Regions from separate parts of the Enterococcus sp. AMC1086 genome, predicted to be linked through region 1. Evidence: predicted binding sites of a transcription regulator. Region 1 holds the regulator's gene; each other region holds the start of a gene.
The links. The regulator CtsR, encoded in region 1, represses protease genes until heat stress. The targets are predictions, from matches to a motif close to TTGGTCAAAAAAGGTCAAANA.
Positions count from the first base shown of each region.

Region 2: the regulator CtsR is predicted to act here: its motif matches at 2,721-2,741, upstream of clpB (ATP-dependent chaperone ClpB).
Region 3: the regulator CtsR is predicted to act here: its motif matches at 2,169-2,189, upstream of clpP (ATP-dependent Clp endopeptidase proteolytic subunit ClpP).

Region 1 covers NZ_CM177100.1:3,304,081-3,311,932, reverse strand. The annotation lists tRNA gene AC4BC4_RS15520 (tRNA-Thr) at 22-94, shown strand; tRNA gene AC4BC4_RS15515 (tRNA-Gly) at 103-174, shown strand; tRNA gene AC4BC4_RS15510 (tRNA-Leu) at 189-274, shown strand; tRNA gene AC4BC4_RS15505 (tRNA-Arg) at 286-359, shown strand; tRNA gene AC4BC4_RS15500 (tRNA-Pro) at 445-518, shown strand; gene AC4BC4_RS15495 (ISL3 family transposase) at 668-1,972, opposite strand; gene AC4BC4_RS15490 (CtsR family transcriptional regulator) at 2,376-2,843, shown strand; gene AC4BC4_RS15485 (ATP-dependent Clp protease ATP-binding subunit) at 2,848-5,337, shown strand; gene AC4BC4_RS15480 (peptidase U32 family protein) at 5,648-6,568, shown strand; gene AC4BC4_RS15475 (peptidase U32 family protein) at 6,582-7,823, shown strand.
Region 2 covers NZ_CM177100.1:1,372,401-1,380,252, reverse strand. The annotation lists gene clpB (ATP-dependent chaperone ClpB) at 1-2,451, opposite strand, end outside; gene mgtA (magnesium-translocating P-type ATPase) at 2,919-5,579, opposite strand; gene AC4BC4_RS06375 (GNAT family N-acetyltransferase) at 5,812-6,312, opposite strand; gene AC4BC4_RS06370 (MgtC/SapB family protein) at 6,342-6,989, opposite strand; M-box (ykoK) riboswitch at 7,197-7,367, opposite strand; gene AC4BC4_RS06365 (hypothetical protein) at 7,511-7,852, opposite strand, start outside.
Region 3 covers NZ_CM177100.1:1,067,680-1,075,531, reverse strand. The annotation lists gene AC4BC4_RS05065 (hypothetical protein) at 907-1,422, opposite strand; gene AC4BC4_RS05060 (TM2 domain-containing protein) at 1,621-2,097, shown strand; gene clpP (ATP-dependent Clp endopeptidase proteolytic subunit ClpP) at 2,271-2,867, shown strand; gene AC4BC4_RS05050 (DsbA family protein) at 2,974-3,495, shown strand; gene AC4BC4_RS05045 (hypothetical protein) at 3,512-3,712, opposite strand; gene whiA (DNA-binding protein WhiA) at 3,762-4,697, opposite strand; gene AC4BC4_RS05035 (gluconeogenesis factor YvcK family protein) at 4,728-5,726, opposite strand; gene rapZ (RNase adapter RapZ) at 5,723-6,607, opposite strand; gene AC4BC4_RS05025 (hypothetical protein) at 6,991-7,197, opposite strand; gene uvrA (excinuclease ABC subunit UvrA) at 7,635-7,852, opposite strand, start outside.

The DNA of each region.
Region 1 (7,852 bases):
TTATAACTAGGCGAACATCACGCCGGCTTAGCTCAGTTGGTAGAGCATCTGATTTGTAATCAGAGGGTCGAGGGTTCAAATCCTTTAGCCGGCATCCAGACTGCGGAAATAGCTCAGTGGTAGAGCACCACCTTGCCAAGGTGGGGGTCGCGGGTTCGAACCCCGTTTTCCGCTTAGCTTGTTCTTTCGCCGGGGTGGCGGAACTGGCAGACGCACAGGACTTAAAATCCTGCGGTGAGTGATCACCGTACCGGTTCGATTCCGGTCCTCGGCATTAGAAATGTAGCACCCATAGCTCAACTGGATAGAGTGCTTGACTACGAATCAAGAGGTTAGGGGTTCGACTCCCTTTGGGTGCATAGTTAAAGTATTTGACTGCGGATTAGAAGGTTCAGAGAATTTAGTTCCTTTTGAACGTTTAGTCTTTTTTTATTATTATAGCTACGGGAAGTAGCTCAGCTTGGTAGAGCACTTGGTTTGGGACCAAGGGGTCGCAGGTTCGAATCCTGTCTTCCCGATTATTTTAATTTGTATGAACACCACTCATTTTTTGAGTGGTGTTTTGTTGTTTTATAATATTTTAAAAGATTGAGGCTCTTTGTCAACTAATGTTGGTGAAGAAAATCCAAAGAATTAAATCAATGATGAAGCCTAGAGGGAAATGCCTCTAGGTTTTTCTATTTGGTTGAAAAAGAACAGACCCAAAGCATAAAGTAATTCTCAATTTAAAATTATAGAAGTTACGGAAGCCGTAGGCATTTCTCTTTAATACTTTGATATGGTTATTCAAGCATTCTAACGGTCCGTTGGAATAAGGCAAATCCAACGCATTTTTAATGCCCGTTTGAACTTTTTTAAAGGTAGTAATTGTTGTTTGATAATAAGCTGGAAGCCTAGAATAATCTTGTTCTAATAACACGTGAAACCGTGTGTAATCTCTTGTTTGTATGGCATAGAGAAAATCCTGATAACAGGTATAGCCAGCTTTTAATTCTTCATCATAGGCAAGTAATCGATCCACGAGTTCGGTTTCTGTTAAATAAGCACGGAAGGAAGGACGCCATTGGCGTTTTTCAAAATGGAGCTTCGATTGATTCTTTTGAAGTAGTTTCCAGTATTTCTTCAAGTGACGGTATTTTTTTGCTTCTACAAATCCTTGATGGAGAAAGGTATTCATTCGTTGAATGCGGTGTTTTAAGAACGTTCGCCCAATGTGTTGCACAATATGAAAGCGATCAAGAACAATCTGAGACTTGGGAAATAGTTTCTTAATTAAAGAAAAATAAGGCGCATACATATCGCAAACAATGTATTTTACACCTTCACGAACAGATAAAGAAAATCGTGAGAAATAGCGTTCTAAAAAAGGCAACTGGCGGTTTTCAACGACATCGAGTAATTGCGTTGTTTGTCCATCCATCATAATGAAACTCATAGAGGCAGCGACTTGTTTCACTGATTTAAATTCATCAAAACAAAGAACTTCTGGCAAGATGAGTCGATTGATTTTTTGGGGTTCGTAAAACTGTTTCAATACGCGATAAACAGAGGAAACAGAGACCTTCTTTTGACGGGCAATTTCGGTCATAGACGAAGTGTTTCGTAGACGCTCGGCAATCGAAAGCTTAACTTTCTTAGAGATCGAGCAACACTTTTCGATAAGACTTGTTTCAGCGACAAAAGTTCTATCACAAGAATGGCAGAAGAAACGACGTTTCTTCAAGCGTAAGTATGTTTGGTATTCAGAAACATCATTCAGTAAAATCAGACAGGTTGTAAAGCTCCAACGAATAATCGATCCGTCTTCATGGGCGCCACAATGAGGACAGGAGTGCGCTAAATAGTCCAACGTACCAGAAAATTCCTGGCAGATCCGTCCTTTAATGCGTTCTTTTTTTAAAGAATTTTCATTAAAAGTAATGTTTAAGTCTAGAATATCTAAGGTTTCTTTGATAAGATTTGTATAGGACATCTTGATTTCCCCTTTTGATTGGTTTTAGACGACTTAATTCTAAAGGATATCAAGGTGTCTTTTCTATTATTTTGCATTAAAAAAGATGCCGGTGATTGTTCACCAACATCAAAAAGTATAGAGCCAAAATTGATTGAAAAGAACTGAGCGGATAAAATAGAAAGAATTGATTTTTGAGGTTACCAATGGAATAGCTTTACGATAATCATTGTATCTCTGGGAAAGTTCTAGAAAAGTATGAGGTTGGGACAGAAGCGTTTAGCTTACTTCCTAGCCTTATACTTTAAATTTATTAAAAGCTGTAAATAATCTTTTCTTATCAAATTAGGCATTCTCCTTTATTAAACACTTAAAATTATGTATAATTAAGGTCAGTATTAGTCAAGGGAAAAGGATGAGTGTGATGAGTAATCAAAATACTTCGGATTTAATAGAAGCATATTTAAAAAAGATTCTTGAAGAAAGCAGTAAAATTGAGATTCGTAGAGCTGAAATGGCTCACTTATTCAATTGTGTTCCCTCCCAGATTAATTATGTTATCAACACGCGTTTTACAATTCAACGAGGATATTCTGTGGAAAGTAAACGTGGCGGTGGTGGTTACATTAGGATTGCTAAAGTCCAAATTTCTGATAGTGATCAATTATTAAAGCAAATGGCTCAATTTACGGGTAGTGAACTTTCAGAAAAAGATGCGTTGATTTTCGTACAAAAGTTGTATGAAGAAGAAGTTATAACTAAAAGAGAAGGAAATCTGATACTGTCTGTTCTTGGTAAACAGGTTTTAGGTAAGACAGGATCAAATGAAGATTATTTACGTGCTCAATTGATGCATTCATTTTTAGAACGTTTGAGTTACGAGGAGGAATGATAGTATGGATGAATTATTTACTGAAAGTGCCAAGGCAGTATTAGCTATTGCACAAGAAGAAGCAAAATATTTTAGGCATCAATCTGTTGGCTCAGAACATTTATTGTTAGCATTAGTCTTAGAGCCAAATGGAATTGCCGGGAAGTCATTGCGTCAATTAAACGCAGATAAGAATGATATTCGTGAAGAAATAGAACACCTAACTGGCTACGGAACTGTTAAGGGATACCCCAAAGGTGCATATTTGCCTTATTCTCCTCGTGCAAAACAAATTTTTGCTTATGCAGGTGATGAAGCCAAGCGTTTAGGAGCACCAAATATCGGAACAGAACATATTCTACTAGGATTGTTAAGAGATGAAGATATATTAGCTTCACGTATTTTATTAAATTTAGGTTTAAGCTTGTCTAAAATGCGTCAGTTAGTGATGAAAAAAATAGGCATTACTGATCCACAAATGAGTGGTAATGTGGGGCGTCGTCGGAATAATCAAGCACAAAAAGCAGCGCCTAAAGGAACACCAACATTGGATTCATTGGCGCGTGATCTAACGAAGTTGGCTCGTGAAAACAATCTAGATCCTGTAGTTGGACGTTCGCAAGAAGTTAGACGTTTGATTCAAATTTTAAGTCGTCGTACTAAGAATAATCCTGTTTTAGTTGGTGAACCTGGGGTCGGTAAGACTGCAATCGCTGAAGGATTGGCGCAAAAAATAGTGAACGGTGAAGTTCCTGAAGATATGCTGGAAAAACGCTTGATGATGTTAGATATGGGTGCTTTAGTTGCGGGTACCAAGTATCGCGGTGAATTTGAAGATCGACTAAAAAAAGTCATCGATGAAATTTATCAAGATGGCGAAGTGATTTTGTTTATCGATGAATTGCATACTTTAATTGGTGCAGGTGGTGCTGAAGGTGCGATCGACGCATCAAATATTTTAAAACCAGCACTTGCAAGAGGAGAATTGCAAACAATCGGTGCAACAACATTGGATGAATACCAAAAATATATCGAAAAAGATTCAGCATTGGAACGTCGTTTTGCTCGTGTACAAGTGGATGAACCAACTCCTGAAGAAGCAGAAGAAATTTTAAAAGGGCTGCGTTCACGTTATGAAGAGCATCATGGTGTAGAAATTACGGATGATGCATTACATGCAGCAGTTCAATTATCTGTACGTTACATTAATTCTCGTCAGCTGCCAGATAAAGCAATTGATCTGATGGATGAGTCTTCAGCTAAAGTTCGTCTAGATTTAGCGGATGAACCTTCTGAAATCAATAATTTGCGTATAGAAATCGCTCGTTTAGTTCAAGAGAAAGAAGAAGCGATTCAATCACAGTCTTTTGAAAGTGCAGCAAGACTACGTCAAAAAGAAAAGAAATTGGCGCGTAAATTAGAAAATATTCTACTGCTGGAAGAAAAAGAAGCTTCTGGTTATGCGAATCGTGTAACTGAAGAAGACGTTGCAAATGTTGTGTCACAATGGACAGGTGTACCGCTACAGCAATTAGAGAAAAAGGAAAGTGAACGTTTGCTTGAATTAGAAAGTATTCTACATCATCGAGTAGTTGGTCAAGATGAAGCCGTTCAAGCTGTGTCGCGTGCCATTCGCAGAGCGCGCAGTGGGTTGAAAGATCCTGATAGACCAATTGGTTCATTTATGTTCTTAGGCCCTACGGGAGTAGGTAAAACCGAGCTTGCAAAAGCTTTAGCTGAGACAATGTTCGGTAGTGAAGATTCCCTTGTTCGAGTGGATATGTCTGAATTCATGGAAAAATATAGCACGAGTCGCTTAATTGGTTCTCCTCCAGGGTATGTTGGATATGAAGAAGGGGGTCAATTAACTGAAAAGATTCGTCAAAAACCTTATTCTGTCATTTTATTGGATGAAGTAGAAAAAGCCCATCCAGATGTATTCAATATTCTATTACAAGTACTGGATGATGGTCATTTAACTGATTCTAAAGGCCGCAAAGTTGATTTCAGAAATACAATTTTAATCATGACGTCAAATATTGGTGCAACTGCGATTCGTGAAGAAAAAAATGTTGGTTTTAATGTAAAAGACCTGACAAAAGACTATGATGCGATGCAAAAACGGATTATGGAAGAATTGAAAAAAGCCTTCCGTCCAGAATTCTTGAACCGAGTGGATGAAACAGTTGTCTTCCGTTCCTTGGACCAAGAAGAAATCCATGAAATCGTGAAAATCATGAGTAAATCGATCATTAAGCGTTTGAAAGAGCAAGACGTTAATGTGAAGATCACCGCAGCTGCTATTGAAGTGATTGGAAAAGTTGGCTTTGATCCAGAATATGGTGCAAGGCCGATCCGTAGAGCATTACAAAAAGAGGTAGAAGATCGTTTAAGTGAAGCATTACTATCGGGTCAAATCCATCTTGGAGATAAAGTAACCATTGGTGCAAGTAAAGGTAAAATAACGTTGAATGTTAAATCACCTAAACAGGAACAAGTATTACAAACAATTTAATGACTAAATGTTCATTCGCTGTGCAAAACGAATCTGTTTTGCACAGTTTTTTTCTTTAATGAAAGTAAATGGACGGTATTTATTTTGTGAAAAATAAGCGTTAAAATATAGAGAGGTTATTGGAAAGATTGTGAACTTGTGCTACTATGGAACAGTTGTTAGAAAGCTGTAGGAAATAAAAAATATTGTTTTAAATTTAGTTTTTTAAGGACTGAACGAGCTCATACAGCTTTAAAACTATCTAGCTTTATTGGCTAGTCCTAGTAACAAATAGGGAATAGCTTACGCAGTTTTTAGGGGAGGATACAAAATGATTGAACTTATTGCAACTGCTGAGTCGATTGAACAGGCAAAGGCGCTGTTATCAGTAGGAGTAGACACGCTATACATTGGAGAAGAAATGTTCGGATTGCGCTTACCGACATCGTTTTCTCGTGAAGAACAGCAGATCATTACCGAAAAAGCACACGATTTCGGTAAAAAAGTGACTGTTGCGTTAAATGGGATCATGCATCCAGAAAAAATGAAGAAGGTTCCAGAATATTTAGCATTTTTGCAAGAAATCAAGGTAGACCAAGTAACGGTCGGTGATCCTGGAATTGTTTTTGTAATGCAGCGTGACGGAATCGATATCCCATATATATACGATGGTGAGACCTTAGTTACCAGCTCTCGTCAAATAAACTTTTGGGCAAAACGCGGAGCAATCGGTGCAGTATTGGCACGTGAAGTACCTTTTGAAGAGATGAAAGCGATGAATGAAAACTTGATGGTTCCTGCGGAAGTTCTTGTGTATGGTGCCACATGTATCCATCAATCTAAACGTCCATTGCTGCAAAATTATTACAATTTCACTAAAAATGCTGAATCAGCAGGCAAAGAACGCGGTTTGTTTATATCGGAACCTAAAAAAGAAGAGACACATTATTCAATTTATGAAGATAGCCATGGCACACATATTTTTGCGGACAATGATGTAAATTTAATTGGTGAACTTGACAAGCTTCATGAACATAATTACACAAAGTGGAAACTTGATGGAATCTACACACCAGGAGAATCTTTCGTGGAAATTGCTACGTTATTTGTCGAGGCAAAAGAAAAAATTGAAGCAGGTCTTTGGTCGGAGGAACAAGCACAGAAAGCAATTGAGAAGATAGAAGAACTTCATCCAAAAAACCGTGGCTTAGATATCGGATTCTTTGATTTAGATCCAGACGAGATAAAATAAGGAGAAAAAATACATGACAAACGAACGAACATTGAAGCGTCCTGAGGTCTTAGCACCAGCAGGGACGCTAGAAAAACTAAAAACAGCGATTCACTACGGAGCGGATGCAGTATACATTGGCGGAAACGCTTATGGTTTGCGCAGTCGTGCAGGTAATTTCACAAAGGAAGATATGATCGAAGGTGTAGCTTTTGCTAATGAACATGGTGCAAAAGTTTATGTGGCGGCAAATATGGTCACGCATGAAGGGAATCAAGAAGGAGCAGGGGACTTTTTTAGAGAAATACGAGATGTTGGTATTTCTGCAGTAATCGTGTCTGATCCAGCTTTGATTGAAATTTGCGCAGCGGAAGCACCAGGATTACCGATTCATTTGTCAACGCAAGCATCAGCTACGAATTATGAAACATTAGAATTCTGGAAAAATGAGGGGCTAGAACGTGTTGTGTTAGCACGTGAAGTATCGATGGATGAAGTGGCAGAAATCCGAAAAAATACAGATGTAGAGATTGAAGCATTTATCCACGGAGCAATGTGTATTTCTTATTCGGGTAGATGTACGCTGTCTAACCATATGTCGATGCGGGATGCAAATCGTGGCGGATGTTCTCAATCTTGTCGCTGGAAATATGAACTTTATGATATGCCCTTTGGTGGTGAACGGACAAGTTTGACTAATAAAGGTGAAGTCGAAGAAGAATTTTCAATGAGTGCTGTTGACATGGCGATGATCCAACACATTCCTGAACTGATTCAAAACGGTGTCGATAGTTTTAAAATCGAAGGACGGATGAAATCAATTCACTACGTTTCAACTGTGGCGAATGTATATAAAAAAGCTGTCGATACGTATATGGAAGATCCTGAAAATTATGAATGCCAACAAGAATGGATCGATGAACTTTGGAAAGTGGCGCAAAGAGAGCTTTCAACCGGATTTTATTATCATGTACCGACAGATGAAGAACAATTATTCGGCGAACGCCGCAAGATTCCTCAATATAAATTTATTGGAGAAGTCATGGCATATGATCCCGAAACAAAAGTTGCGACGATTCGTCAGAGAAATCATTTCAGTGTAGGCGATGAAATCGAATTTTACGGTCCTGGGTTCAATCACTTCCATCAAACAGTAGAAGTTATGTATAATGAAGAAGATGAGTCAATCGATCGTGCACCGAATCCAATGATGATTTTAACGATGCCGGTTGTACAGCCAGTTGCAGTTGGTGATATGATTCGTAAGAAAAAATAAATAATAGGATTGAGGGATCGGCTATAACA
Region 2 (7,852 bases), 1.4 Mb from region 1:
ATAAGCTGGGTCATAACCACTTTCAGCAATCCATGTTTTCGCCTCATCCGAAATCACTAATTCAATTTCTTGCTGTTCCAAACGTTTTGCTAATTGAGCTGTCATTTTTCCGATGATACCTTTCACATTAGCTAAGCTTAGCGGCGTAAATAGGATCGTATCGTCAATTCTATTTAAGAACTCTGGTTTGAAATTCCCTTGTAAAATTGTCATGACTTGTTCTTCTACATTTTCTGGAATCGTTCCTTCTGGTGTTACACCTTCAAGCAATAGTTGGGAACCAATATTACTGGTCATGATCATCACAGTGTTTTTAAAATCCACGACTCGCCCTTTAGAATCAGTTAATCGGCCATCATCCAAAACTTGCAATAAAATATTAAATACATCGGGATGTGCTTTTTCAATTTCATCTAGTAAAACAATCGTATATGGATTACGTCGAACGGCTTCGGTCAATTGACCACCCTCTTCGTAACCAACGTAGCCTGGAGGCGCACCAACTAACCGAGAGACACTATGTTTTTCCATATATTCACTCATATCGATCCGTACCATATGGTCTTCTGAATCGAATAAATCCTCAGCCAACGCTTTTGCTAATTCTGTCTTACCAACACCTGTTGGTCCTAAAAATAGGAAAGAACCTAAGGGACGGTTTGGATCTTGCAGACCTGCTCGAGAACGAATGACCGCATCACTAACTGCATCAACGGCTTCTTCTTGACCAATGACCCGTTTATGAAGAGTTTCATTCAATTTCATTAGTTTTTCTCGTTCCCCTTCAACCAGTTTGGTTACAGGAATCCCTGTCAAACGGCCGACAACTTGGGCAATTTCATTTTCAGTTACGGCTTCTTGTACCATTCGTACATTGTCTTTGTCATTTTTTGCTTCAAGTTCTTTCAATTCTTCCTCTAATTGTGGAATCGTACCATGACGAAGTACGGCAGCTCTTTCTAGATCGTAATTATTTTCTGCATCTTCCAGTTCATGTTTCGCCTTATCGATTTCTCCACGCTTATTGCTGACCGCATTGACTTCTTCTTTTTCTGTTTCCCATTGCATCTTCATTGCGTTGGCTTCTTCACGAAGGTCTGCTAATTCTTCTTGCAATGCATTCAAACGTTTCTTACTAGCATCATCTGACTCTTTTTTTAATGCGGCTTCTTCAATTTCTAATTGCATCAAACGTCGTGTCACTTGATCAAGTTCAGTCGGCATGGAATTCATTTCCACTCGAATTGTTGCACTAGCTTCATCCACTAAATCAATTGCCTTATCTGGCAAGAAACGATCTGTGATATAACGATCAGATAAAGTTGCTGCAGCGACCAATGCATTATCATGTATATTAACACTATGGTGAATTTCAAAACGTTCTTTTAACCCACGTAAGATACTGATCGTATCTTCTACTGTTGGTTCTTTAACTAAAACTTTTTGGAAACGGCGCTCTAAGGCTTTGTCTTTTTCCATATATTGACGATATTCGTCTAATGTTGTTGCACCAATCAAATGCAGTTCGCCACGAGCCAACATTGGTTTTAATAAGTTTCCAGCATCCATACTTCCTTCTGTTTTTCCTGCACCAACAATATTGTGTATTTCATCGATGAATAAAATAATTCGTCCTTCACTTTTCTTTACTTCTTTTAAAACTGCTTTTAATCTTTCTTCAAATTCACCACGGAATTTTGCTCCTGCAATCAATGCACCCATATCTAATGAAAAAATGGTTTTATCTTTTAGATTTTCTGGTACATCTTTACGAACGATACGTTGTGCTAATCCTTCAATAATGGCTGTTTTACCAACACCTGGTTCACCAATCAAAACAGGATTATTTTTTGTTTTACGTGAAAGAATTCGAATCACATCACGGATTTCTTCATCACGACCGATAATGGGATCTTGATTGCCACTTTTTACTTGCTGTACTAAATCTACCCCATATTTTTCTAATGCTTTGTATTGTTCTTCTTGATTTTTAGAAGTCACACGATCTCCCCCTCTCATGTCTTCAATATTTTTACGTAGTTCTTTTTCTGTGATACCCTGACTCGTTAAATATTTCGTTAATCGATAATTTTTTAATTTCATCAACGCTAAAATCACGATTTCAGTTGCTAAAAACTCATCTTGAAATGATTCTCTAAGTTTGTCCGCTTCACCTAATAAGTTAAACAGATTTTGACTCATACTTTGACCATATTGGATGTTGCTGCCTTGGATGCTTGGATATTCATCAATTGCTTGATCGATTTCACGTTCAAAAGCTTCTACGTCAACTCCAGCGTCTGTATAAAAGTTACGTCCAAAATGATTTGGCTGCAAAAAAATCTTCCATAGATGTGCAATATCGATTTCTTGATGATGACGAGTAACTGCGACCTGTTGCGCCTCTGCGATTGCTTCTTGTAATGTCGTTGTCATTTTTTCGATGTTCATAGAATTACCTCCTAAATTTAAAAGCTGTGTAGATCCAATCAGTTCCGACTGGAAAACAGAAAACTGTAGCATTTTTATTCACGTTGTATTTTTATCTTTTTTCTGAGGAACTAGCCTACAGAGCTAAATATTGTGAAAGAATTACGGCTTCATTTGATTTTGATTTTGATTTTGATTTAAAAACAGCTCGTAAATCTCACTTATATAAATAGTATCGTTAATTTATCAAAAAAACAGTACGTCTTTTGTACTATTTTTTTAAGGTCTAAAGTTTGATCATTATTGACCTTATAAATTTATTATACTCCTTTGGTCAGTAAAGGTCAATAAATAAACGCATTTTTTTGACGAAATTTCTCATCTAATTTTATGATAACGCAATGAGCTATTTAAGCAAAAGATAAGCTGTTAGATAGACAAAAAAGATTGAGCGCCACTTTTAGTGAGACTCAATCTTTTAATTGATTTTATAGTAATTCTCCAAATCGTTTTACATAGAATTTTTTTACGATCATTACCAAGAATAAATATAAAAATACTGTCAATCCTAACCAAGCAAAATAGTTTAGAGGTAGTTCAGCCAAACCTAAGCTTTGACCAAAACTTGTAAATGGTAAAACTGTACCAACTGCGATCCCTAACGATGTGATGGTCGTCAAAATAAAGGATGCTCGACTTTGTAAAAATGGAATTTTAGGCGTCCGCAACGTATGAATCACCAAAGTTTGTGACCAAAGTGATTCTATAAACCAGCCTGCGTGAAAAATCGCAATGAAAGCAGCTTGTTGTTCCGGTCCCAGATCATGATAATTTCCGCCTACCAATTGAGGACAAATAACAAAGTACATTAATAAATAGGTGGTAATATCAAAGACTGAACTAGTCGGTCCTAACCACTTCATAAACGAACCTATTTTTGAAGCATCCCATTTCTTGGGCTGTTCCAAATACTCATCGTCTACATGATCCCACGGTATCGACATACATGAAATATCATAAATCAAATTCAAAAAGAGTAATTGCAGTGGTAACATTGGCAAAAACGGTAAAAAGATACTCGCAACAACAACTGAAAACATATTACCAAAATTAGAACTTGCCGTCATTTTGACATACTTCATGACATTTCCAAAAGTCGTTCTACCAGCTAATAATCCACGCTCCAACACCATTAAGTCTTTTTCTAATAAAATAACATCGGCAGATTCTTTTGCGATATCGACTGCTGTATCAACAGAAATACCAACATCGGCTTCTTTCATTGCTGGTGCATCATTGATTCCGTCTCCCATAAACCCAACAGTATGCCCAGCCTCTCTTAAAACTTGAACGATGCGCGTTTTTTGTTGAGGAGTCAGCTTCACGAAAATATTGTATTTTTCTGCAATGATCTTCAGTTCAAAATCATTCATTCGCGCGATTTCATTTCCTGTGATCAATTCTTCATTCGCTAATCCTACTTGTTTGCAAACTGATTTTGTCACTAAAGCATTATCTCCTGTCAATACTTTGACATCCACACCATGATTTTTTAATGCTTCTAACGCCGCTTTGGTTGTCTCTTTTGGTGGATCAAGAAACGCAAGATACCCAATCAAAACCATTTCATTTTCATCTGAAACAGAAAACTCATCAATTGTAGCCGGATTTGTTTTTTGAGATACAGCTAATACACGTAAACCATCTTCGTTTAATTCTTCAACGGTTTTCAAAATTTCTTTTTTAAGGTTTTCCGTTAAGAGGGTAACTGTTCCTTGATAGTCGACATACTTGGAAATTTCCAACATCTCTTCTACCGCACCTTTTGTGATCATTTGCGTTTTACCAGATTCGTCTTCAATCACAACACTCATGCGACGTCGCTTAAAATCAAAAGGAATTTCATCTACTTTTGTGTACTTAGAAGGATCAATCGACAATTCCGATTTGGCTGCATCAATAATCGCTACATCCATTAAATTTTTCAAGCCCGTTTGATAATAACTATTGAAAAAGGCATGGCGCAATACTCGGCTATCTTCTTTGCCATCGCAGTCTAAATGATACTCTAGGATAATTTTGTCTTGCGTCAATGTTCCTGTCTTATCTGTACATAAAATATCGATTGCACCAAAATTTTGAATTGCATTTAAATTTTTGATGATCGTTCCTTTTTTGGCCATGCTTGAAGCACCTTTGACAAGATTTGTCGTTACGATCATCGGAAGCATTTCAGGTGTCAAACCGACAGCGACAGATAAACCGAAAAGAAATGCTTCAAACCAGTCACCTTTCGTCAAACCATTGATCAAAAATACTGCTGGCGCCATTACCAACATAAATCGAATCAACAACCAAGACGTTTTGCTGATGCCGACATCAAAATTTGTTTGAGGATTTTTATCAGATACATCTTGGGCTACTTTTCCAAAAAGTGTATCATCTCCCACAGAAATAACGATTCCTTCTGCACTACCGCTGATTACATTACTACCCATGAACACAATATTTTCGTATTCAGTTTCTGCACTATTCGTATTCAATTTGTAGTCAGCTCTTTTTTCAACTGGGTAACTTTCACCTGTCATGGCAGATTGAGAAACAAACAAATCTTTTGTTTTAGTTAAACGAATATCAGCTGGAATCATATCACCTGCAGATAATTTTATAATATCTCCACAAACCACTTCTTCGATTGGAAGTTCAAGTTGTTTTTTTCTACGAACAACAGTTGCTGTTATTTGCACCATGTTATTTAATTTTTCTGCTGCTTGATTTGATTTGACTGATTGAAATAACGTCATGGTACCACTGATCAAAACCATTGCTATAATGATCATTACACCGACAAGGTCACGATCAGCAGGTGGGGCAATGACATAATCTGTTACAAACGAGATAATAGCTAAAGCAATCAAAACAATCGTAAATGGTGTAAAATAAGCTTTTATTATTTCAACGAATAACGGTGTTTTTTTACCGTAAGTGATGGTATTTTCGCCAAATGTCTCTCTTGATAATATTGCTTGCTGATTCGTCAATCCTACTTTTGAAGATTTAAAAAATGTCAATATATTTTCTACCGAGTTTCGTGCAAAATACTCATATGATTGGTTATTTTTTCTATTTAATACTACTTTTTTATCCATATAATTCTCCTTCTTTCCAAAACGCTTATCGAAGAAATTTCAAGTGTTTGATACGAGAATTCGTCATCTGAAATTTCATGATTTTTATCTATTTTAGGAATCGGACTGATGGAAAAAGAGAATCTGTTACAGGAGAATCTTGCTTGTTTGCCTTAGAAACAAATAGACAATAATAAACATATTTTCTTCAACAGATTTCTTTTTGCATAAGTCCTTGAACATCTGACTACTGTCATCCATTTGTTTCCATCTCCTTTAGCATTATATTTTTGATGATTTCAACCTTTCGTCGGTCATTTTGGGTATAAATTATTTTCTCAAATCTTTTTAAGACCACTTGTCCCTCCGAATATGCATAGCCAATGCTTTGATACCCTAAATGAGTATAAAATCCCCAAGCTTGTTTACGGCCGGTTAAAAATACTGATTGAAAATTCATAAGATCCGCGATTTTTTCTGCAAATTCAAGTAATTGTTTTCCGATACCAAATCCTTGATACTGATCATCTATCGCCACTTGTTTAATTTGCGCTATTGCCTTGCTGCTTTTAAAAAGAAGTAAGGTTCCTACAACTTTTCCATCAATCAATGCAGCCATATGGATATCCTGCTCTTCATTTACAGGTAATTCTTTGATCCATTCTTTCCCCGCGCTCGTTTTGAGGAACTTATTTCTTAATAAAATTCCTTTCCAATATTCTTCACTGTTCCAATCGATAATTTTGACAGTCACTGTTTTACCATGATAATTCCTCCGTTCTTTTAATTGCTCATTTGATTAATTTCTATGACTTCTGATAGTTGGGATAATTCGGAAATAATTGTATTCACTGCGAGCGTCCCATTTCTTGCAGCTTCGATTTCTAAAAATAGCCTTACTTTTTTACCAGCCAAATCAGTACAAGAAAATTTTGTAAAGGTTAGGCAATAGTTATCCAATAACTGAATAATTTCTGTTCTAAGCATTACTTCACTTGTATTACTAGTAATCACTGATAGGTAATGAATCGAATCGGCTTGTTCTTCTTGTCTTTGAACAGTTAAGTCATCCATTTTGAACGATAGGTTTCTTAATAAAATATTGACTAACATTAAAACAATAGAACAGATCACCCCTTCGATCACAAATCCTGCGCCAATCAAACTTCCGACTGCTGCGGAACACCATAAAGTTGCTGCAGTATTGATCCCAGTCACACTAAATCCTTCTCGTAAAATCACACCCCCAGCAAGAAAACCTATACCACTTACGACTTGAGCCGCAATTCGCGTCGGACTGCTGTCATCTTGAATTAAACCGGATAATGAAACGAATTGACTTGAGCCAAACGTTACTAACGTCATTGTTCTCATTCCAGCTAGTTTTTTTCGCCACTGTCTTTCTACGCCAATGATCATTCCAGCAAATATACTAGCGATAATATTGATTAAAAATTCATTGGTTTGCTCCTTCCCTAGATTTGTTTATCGGTGATTGGTTTTTCGCGGACATATTACTTTTTAGCAAGTACCGTTCATCCTCTACTCTGCTTTTCCAACAGTCGTAGTGATTTAAAGCAAAAAACCTTCCGCCAAAAACTCAGCGGAAGGTCATAAATAAGCGCACAAAAAAAAGCCTGTATGATCTAGTCGTTGAGTTTTGGCACTATACAACGTAAAAAGCAGAGCTTTTAGCTACCTTATGAAAAGCCTTGTAATCGACAATCCCTGTTCTACCCATTGGCATCTCTCGATGTTTTTGGGCAGTAGCCTGTGTTTGTATAGGAGCCTCACCTAACAAATCTATTTAATTAACTTACAGATGAAACTATACCACCGTTTTAAAACAAATGTCAATAGCATTTTATTCATTTTTCTAACAAAAATAAAATAACCAATGTTACAAACGTGCAGCTGCACTATTTATCAACATTGATTATTTTTTAAATTTATTATTTTTTTTCGACATTCACGACTGAATTTCCAGCGACTTGAGGTGGAATCGACATCGTCATCGCAGGTAAGCCAGCTAAAGTAAATTGAATAGTATCCCCAGCTTTAAACTCACTTTCTGTGAGGCCATCAGCCAATTGTTCCTTTGGTACATTTAAAATAACGCCATCATTTTTCATCATATTAATTATTTTTTCTGGGTCTTCAACCACTTCGACGTCTTTTAAAACGAATCGAATCGATTTGTCCACCGTTTCATTTTTCGTAGCATCTTCAACTAAAACTGCGGTAAATATTGATTGCGTTTCGTCTTTGTCTTTAGTATTCAGCGTTTCATCAAT
Region 3 (7,852 bases), 1.1 Mb from region 1:
TGGTTCATTTTCTTATTTATTACGATTGCCTCTTTATAATACTTTCGACAAAAAAAACATCCCATCAATTGAATGGGATGCTTTAGTAAGACCCCCATTTACCAAAGACAAACAGGACTCTAACAACTGCGAAATTTCTCAGTGTTCTAAGCCCTACACGATAAAATAATGACTAATACGTGGTTGTTGTTTGTCTTGTTCATGGCAATGGTCTCCTCTTTTAAAAAATCTATAAAGATTAAAATAGCATGTGATAAATAAAAGCTTTTGTTAACTATAAACCTAATAAATGAGAATGTCAACATAATTTGATAAAAAGATTCAGAAAATTCTAAAAACGTTAGTCTTTACTTTCTTACTTAATGTTTAAGTATAATGAAATCGAATGAAAAAGACAACCCCACTAAGTAATGAAGCCAAAACCAATCTCGAAGACACAAAGATGAGTTTTCAATAAAAACAGATAAAAACTTATTTAATTTTGAAAAAATCTAACTATTTTCTACACTGATTCAAAAAATAACTATAAAAAAAAGAGCTCTCTTGAAAAATAAATCAATTTAATGAATAATTTTTGAAAATTTATCTTATAGCCGATTTTTCTTCTATTGATAACAAAGAAAAAGTAGATACTTTTATTGCACGTAAAAAAGTTGAAAATTTAATTTCTTTTCATTTTAACTAAGACAAAAAATTATCATGATAAACTGGATCAGCAATCTGGTCTACTCTATTTTCATACATTTGGTCACTGGACACATTTTTTCAGGTTCAAACAAATAGAGATAGTCCATATGTAACCTTATATCTGAATAAAAATAGTCTAAAAAAAGGCTAGGTCATAACTCTACGAGTTATATCCTAGCCTTTAGGAGTCCGAATAAAGGTTTCTGCCCCAACCTCTTTTCAATTTCTTTGAAAATAATACAAAGGTTTATTGGTTAAACGTTTCATTTGTCTCTTTTTATCTTCAATAATAGAAAGTAACTCTTCAGAAAAGCTTTCTAAAATAACTCGGCCGCCTTTGTAGGTACTTCCTCCCATTGAAATTACTTCATCTGGTGTTAAAATCACTTTTCTATGTGCAATTTTCTTAAAAAATTCTTCAATCAAATAGGTCGGCAAATAAAAATTATTTTGTGCCGAAAATGATTCTAAATAGATAAAATCATCAATACTGATATAACAATCATCCATCGATAGGAAGTTCACAGACTTGTCTACGTAGATATCTCTTTTTTGTAAAATCTCATTGATTTTTTTGTTTAAAAGATTCAGCGTTTCTATCTCCTTGACAAAATTTTCTAATTCTCGATAGCGTATCGCTTTGCGTTCATCATAGGTTACGCGTAAAGCAACACCAATCGATACAATAACTGCGCCAATCAAGACACCAGTCATACCTGCTATAAAAACAACCATTCGGATTCCCTCACTCTTTTCTTTCTTGTTTTTTCAGTATACCATATTCTTTCAAGTGAACAAAAAAATATGAAAAAATTTTATTGTCCTTACTTATTTTTAATTTTTTTTATTTTTTGATTATTTACTTTCTTGAAATGTCTATATTACACATTCAATTGATTATATAATATAACATAGGGAGTTGGAGAATTTAATATGGGGAAAAAGGTTATTAAGTTAGATTTTGATGATGTAGTCATTGCAAATGAAGATGGCAGCACAACACATGCATTATATGAATGGTTTAATTTTAAGCCAGAGATTGGTGATCTCGTTGACGTATTCGAAGATGGCGATGAATTAATCATCCATAAAACAGAAAAGACTGTAAGTGCAGCAGAAAATTTACAAGATAAAATCAATATCAATATTGTTAATGAAAATAATAATACACAAACAGTTGGTGGTTATGTACAACATGGGAGAGTCGTTAATAAATGGGTTTATTTTATATTAGCATTTTTCTTAGGCTGGTTAGGTGCACATAAGTTCTATTCTGATTTCATTGGAAAAGGAATTATGTACCTAGTATTCAGTTGGACAGCAATCCCAGGAATAGTAGCATTTTTCACAACGATTATTACATTGCTTAAACCTGCAGATCAAAATGGAAATATTGTTGTAACTTCATAATAATCGTCAATAAAGTCTTAGGATATTCTAAGGCTTTTTAATTACTTTTTTTTGCTTAGTTTAATGCATTAAAGTTGACCTTTGTTGACCAATAAAGTATACTTTTTTTAAGCATTAAGGTATGCTTTGTGATAAAATGATTTGAAGAGTTTTTTATATAGGAGGAATATACTATGAATTTAATACCAACAGTCATTGAACAATCATCTCGTGGAGAAAGAGCATATGATATTTATTCACGATTATTAAAAGATAGAATTATCATGTTAAGTGGTCCGATCGATGATAATGTAGCAAACTCAGTCATTGCCCAATTACTATTTTTGGATGCACAGGACTCTGAAAAAGATATCTATATCTATATCAACTCACCAGGAGGAAGTGTTTCTGCTGGATTAGCAATTTTTGATACAATGAATTTTGTTAAAGCGGATGTACAAACAATCGTCCTTGGTATGGCAGCTTCTATGGGAAGTTTCTTATTAACGGCTGGTACAAAAGGCAAACGTTTTGCATTACCGAATGCCGAAATTATGATCCACCAACCACTAGGTGGCGCACAAGGGCAAGCAACTGAGATTGAGATTGCAGCTAAACACATTCTTGATACACGTGATCGCTTGAATAAAATCTTAGCAGAACGCACTGGCCAACCACTTGAAGTCATTGAACGTGACACAGATCGTGATAACTTTATGACAGCTCAACAAGCAAAAGAATACGGTTTGATCGATGAAGTAATGGAAAACAGCAGTTCTTTAAGCAAATAATAAAACCTATGCCCAAAATTTCTTTTGAAAATTTTGGGCATTTTTATTTAAACTAAAGTCAAAAAGCGCTACACTAAAGATAGTAGAATGAAAGGATGTTACGAAAATGGATATTTCAATTATTGATGCAACAAAAGTTACAACTAAAAATGGTTTAGCTATTGGAAAAGATTCTGCTCCAATAAAAATGGTCGAGTTTATGAATGTTCGCTGCCCCTATTGTAAAAAGTGGTTTGAAGAATCATTTGATTTATTGAATGAATATGTAAAAGAAGGAAAAGTTCAACGAATCATCAAACTTTTAGATAAAGAAAAAGAAAGTTTGCAACGCGGTAATGTGATGCATCACCATATCAATTATGATTTGCCTGAAAAAGGCTTGACCGATCTGAAACAAATGTATGATACGCAAGATCAATGGGGAAATCTTTCTTTAGAAGATGTAGCAGTATTTGCAGAAGATAATTTACAACTACCTGAAAAAGAAGAGCCTGAGATTGTCCAAGCTGTGATTGAAGAAGCCGCTGCGGCAAATATTAAATTTGTCCCAACAATCGTGATCGGTGAACTTATTTTTGATGAATCCATTACAAAAGAAGAATTGATCAGCTATATAGAAGGTAAGTAAAAAAGATGGGACGAAGCTATTTTAGCTTTGTCTCATCTTTTTTAGAACTATCATCAGAGGTCGGATTTTTGTATGTTGAAGAATCTTCAATCTCTTTTTCAGCATCTTCTCCAAAACTTAAAATCTTATCCACATCTTCTTTTCCAAGAAAAGTCCCAAGACCTTCTCCAAGTTGTTTGATCTGCCTCATAATAAAATCTTTATCTTCTACACCCATCATTTCCACCTAGCTCTCTGTTATTTTATAATTAGCACCCTATAAAAAGTTATGCACTTTTTTCTCTCAGTTTATCTGCAAATTCATTTATTTTTCGAATGCGATGATTGATACCTGATTTTGAAATAGCACCTGACGGGATCATCTCACCTAATTCTTTTAAACTCACTTCTGGATATTCCAATCGTAATTCAGCAATTTCTTGCAATTTTTCAGGTAAAGCTGTTAATCCTACAACACTTTCGATGAACTGAATATTTTCAATTTGTTTTGACGCCGCATCAATCGTTTTATTAAGATTTGCCGTTTCACAGTTGACTAAACGATTCACAGAATTGCGCATATCACGAACGATTCTGACGTCTTCAAATTTCAACATAGAATTCGTCGCACCAATCAGCGTTAAAAAATCAGCGATTCGTTCCGCACCTTTTAAATAGGAAATATATCCATTCCTTCGTTCCAATGTTCGTGCATTTAAATCATAATAATTCAGCATCTGACAAATATCGTCGTTATGCTCTTCGTAAATCGAAAATATTTCTAAATGATAGCGACTTGTTTCTGGATTGTTGACTGATCCAGAAGCCATAAATGCGCCCCTTAAATAAGATTTCATTTTTTGGGCATTCCCTATAATATCATCTGATACATGAGTATTAAACATCATACCGTCTAGAATATCTAAATCAGCAAGCACACTTTTTGTATCTTGTTTTAACCTTACGATATAGACGTTATTCTTCTTTAATTTCATTTTTTTTCGGACTAATAATTCTGAGCGAACATCATAATGATCTTTTAAAAGAGAATAGATTCGTCTGGCGATTGCTGCATTTTCTGTTTGAACATTCAATACAAATTGTTGATTCACAATACTTAGTGAACCGTTCATTCGAATTAAAGCAGCTAATTCTGCTCTAGCATGTTCCCGATGAACCTCTAACGTCGTTAATTCTTTTTTAACATCTGCTGCAAAAGACAATCTCCTCGCCCCCTCTCTTATTCATAGGTTTTAATATCTTGCGCCAAACACAATTCGGAATAGTTCATCCACTACCTTATCACCATCATGAAAAACGCCGCCATCTCGAAGTTTTAAAAAGTCTGTGGAAATTACACGACAGCCTTCGTCTCTCAATTTCTTAAAGTCATGTTCCACTTGAACTAAATATTCATCATAAATTTCTGGATCCATATAACCTTCAGGTACATTTTCCGTATTAACTAAAACAGTATCAACGAATTTATTTTTAAGATGTTCATGCAATACGCAAACATGGTCTGCATCCGTAAAATGTTCGGTTTCACCTTTTTGAGTCATAATATTACAAATATAAACCACTTCGCCCTTGGCATTGATGATTGCATCTCCGATTTCACTGATCACTAGGTTAGGTAAAATACTAGTAAACATACTCCCAGGCCCTAAAACGATCATATCGGCTTCTTCAATTGCTTTTACTACTTTTCGGGCAGCTTTCGGCTGTTCTTCATCATTTGTATTCGTCACAAAAACATGATCAATCGTTTTTCGATCTACAGCTATACTAGATTCACCGACAGCAATAGAACCATCCTTAAAAACAGCATGCAAAGTCAACGGTCTTTCAGATGAAGGAAAAACATGTCCATCTACATGCATCATTTTTGAAAGTAACTGAATCGCTTCATACGTACTACCTCGCATCTCTGAAACGGCGGCAATAATCAAATTACCGATGGCATGATTAGCAAAATATTTATCTGATTTGTCAAAACGATATTGAAAGATATCTTCATATAATTGCGGCATATCAGATAACGCAACTAAGACATTGCGGAGATCACCCGGTGGCGTCATATTCATCGATTCTCGAATCTCCCCACTGCTTCCTCCATCATCTGCAACAGTCACAACCGCTGTAATATCTGCACTTTGATTCCGTAAACTTTTTAAAATAACAGGTAAGCCAGTCCCTCCACCGACCACAACGATTTTGGGTTTTCGAATTCGATAAGTTTTCATCTTCATGATCGATTTACCGTCTCTTTCCTCTTACCTTTATCTCGATGAGTAATATTGACATGATAATCTTGTCCAAGTTCTTTTCCTACACGTTCTGTCAATGCAACGGAGCGATGCTGCCCACCAGTACAACCAATGGCGATCGTAATACTCGATTTCCCTTCTTTTTCATATCCAGGCATCACATTTTTTAACAAATCAATAAATCGAGTATAAAAGTTTTCAGTTTCAGGGAAACTCATCACGTAATCATAGACAGATGGATCTTGTCCTGTCAACGGTTTTAGCTCTGGAATATAATGAGGATTTGGTAAAAAACGAACATCCATAACAATATCTGCATCAATTGGCAAACCATATTTAAAACCAAATGAAACGAGTTCAACACGAAATTCATGCGTATCTCTAGTTTTAAACTCTTCATTGATTCGTTCTCTCAGTTGTCTTGGTGATAAATCAGTTGTATCGATCACAACTTGGGCATCACCTCTGATTTCTTCAAGAATTGCTCGTTCTTTTCTAATTCCTTCTGTGATCAAACCATCCATCGCTAATGGATGAGCACGACGCGTTTCTTTATAACGAGAGACAAGCTCTTCATCCGTCGCATCCAAAAACATAATTGTTGTATCAATCAAGTTCGTATTTTCAAGTTCGACTAACATATCTTGAATTTCTCTAAAAAAATTACGAGAGCGTAAATCAATCACTAGCGCTATCTTGGTCACTTTTCCAGATTCTTTGATCAATTCCCAAAACTTAGGAATCAAGCTTGGCGGCATATTATCGATACAAAAATACCCCATATCTTCAAAACTTTGAATAGCTACAGTCTTTCCTGCTCCGCTCATTCCAGTGATTATAACTAATTGTAAATTGTCAGCCATTTTTTAGCGCTCCTTTTAAATCATTTTACTAATTATAGCATCCCGGGTGTATCAAAGAAAGCTTTTCAAACAATTCTAGCGATTCATTCATACTTTCTTAGGCTTTAACGATTTATATAAAATTATTTACTGCTATTCTCAATTATGCGAGACTTTAACACATATATATTTTTTTAATATTTATTATTTTAAAAAAATAATGAAAAAATAATTCGAGTTTACATCTGTGCATTTTTTTCTGAAAACAAAAAAACAGAATAAACATTTTATCGTTTATTCTGGTCTATTATTATTATTTGTTCATTTATCTGACAATTTATATTACTATTTATTAAACATTTTTCTTCTTATATTCATAAACACACAGCTAGAATCTCTAAAAATCAAGCATCTTCAATTACATTAAAATAATTCAAGTTTAGAATCGGATCATCACAATTTATAGCTATACGATCCGTTGGATGGCATTTAATCACTCTAACTTGTAAATCTTTTTCTTTTTTGGAGATGGCCTCTCCTACAAAAAACCAAGAAAAATTCGATCCATGACAAACATAATGTGCACCAATCTGTATTTCTTTCTTTTCCAAGAAAAAATCATCCTTTCATACTGTTTTCATAACTATAGAATATCATGTTTTTAAAAATAATATCGTTCAACTTGCGTATAAACATTTTCTTTTTTTGACTATTTTTAAATTTAAATGATTAAAAAATATAAATTTTCATTCATTTCATTATTTTTTTCTCATTTATATTCATTTAATAGTTCTCATTATTTTTTTAATTAAATATAATAAATGTACAAAAAAAGACAGCCTTTCAATTAATGAAGGCTGTGCTTTTCTTTTTTGAACGGATTATTTATAGAAGGATAGATATATACCAATTAGGTTGAACAATATATCTATCTGACTGTGATTTTACTTCAAAATCACAGAGAAATCAATAGCAATCATATTTTTTTATTCAACCTTCAAACTTTCTTTAAAAGTGGTGTAACACTTTCCAAATAGAGTATACCAATTTATAAAACTCGTTTCAGATAGTTTCCAGTATAGCTTGCTTTTACTTTGGCTATTTCTTCAGGTGTTCCTGTTGCAACAATCGTTCCACCACCGTCTCCGCCTTCTGGACCTAAATCAATTACATGATCTGCTGATTTGATTACGTCTAGATTGTGTTCGATTACAAGCACTGTATTCCCTGCTTCAACAAGTCTTTCTAATACAACAAGCAAACGGG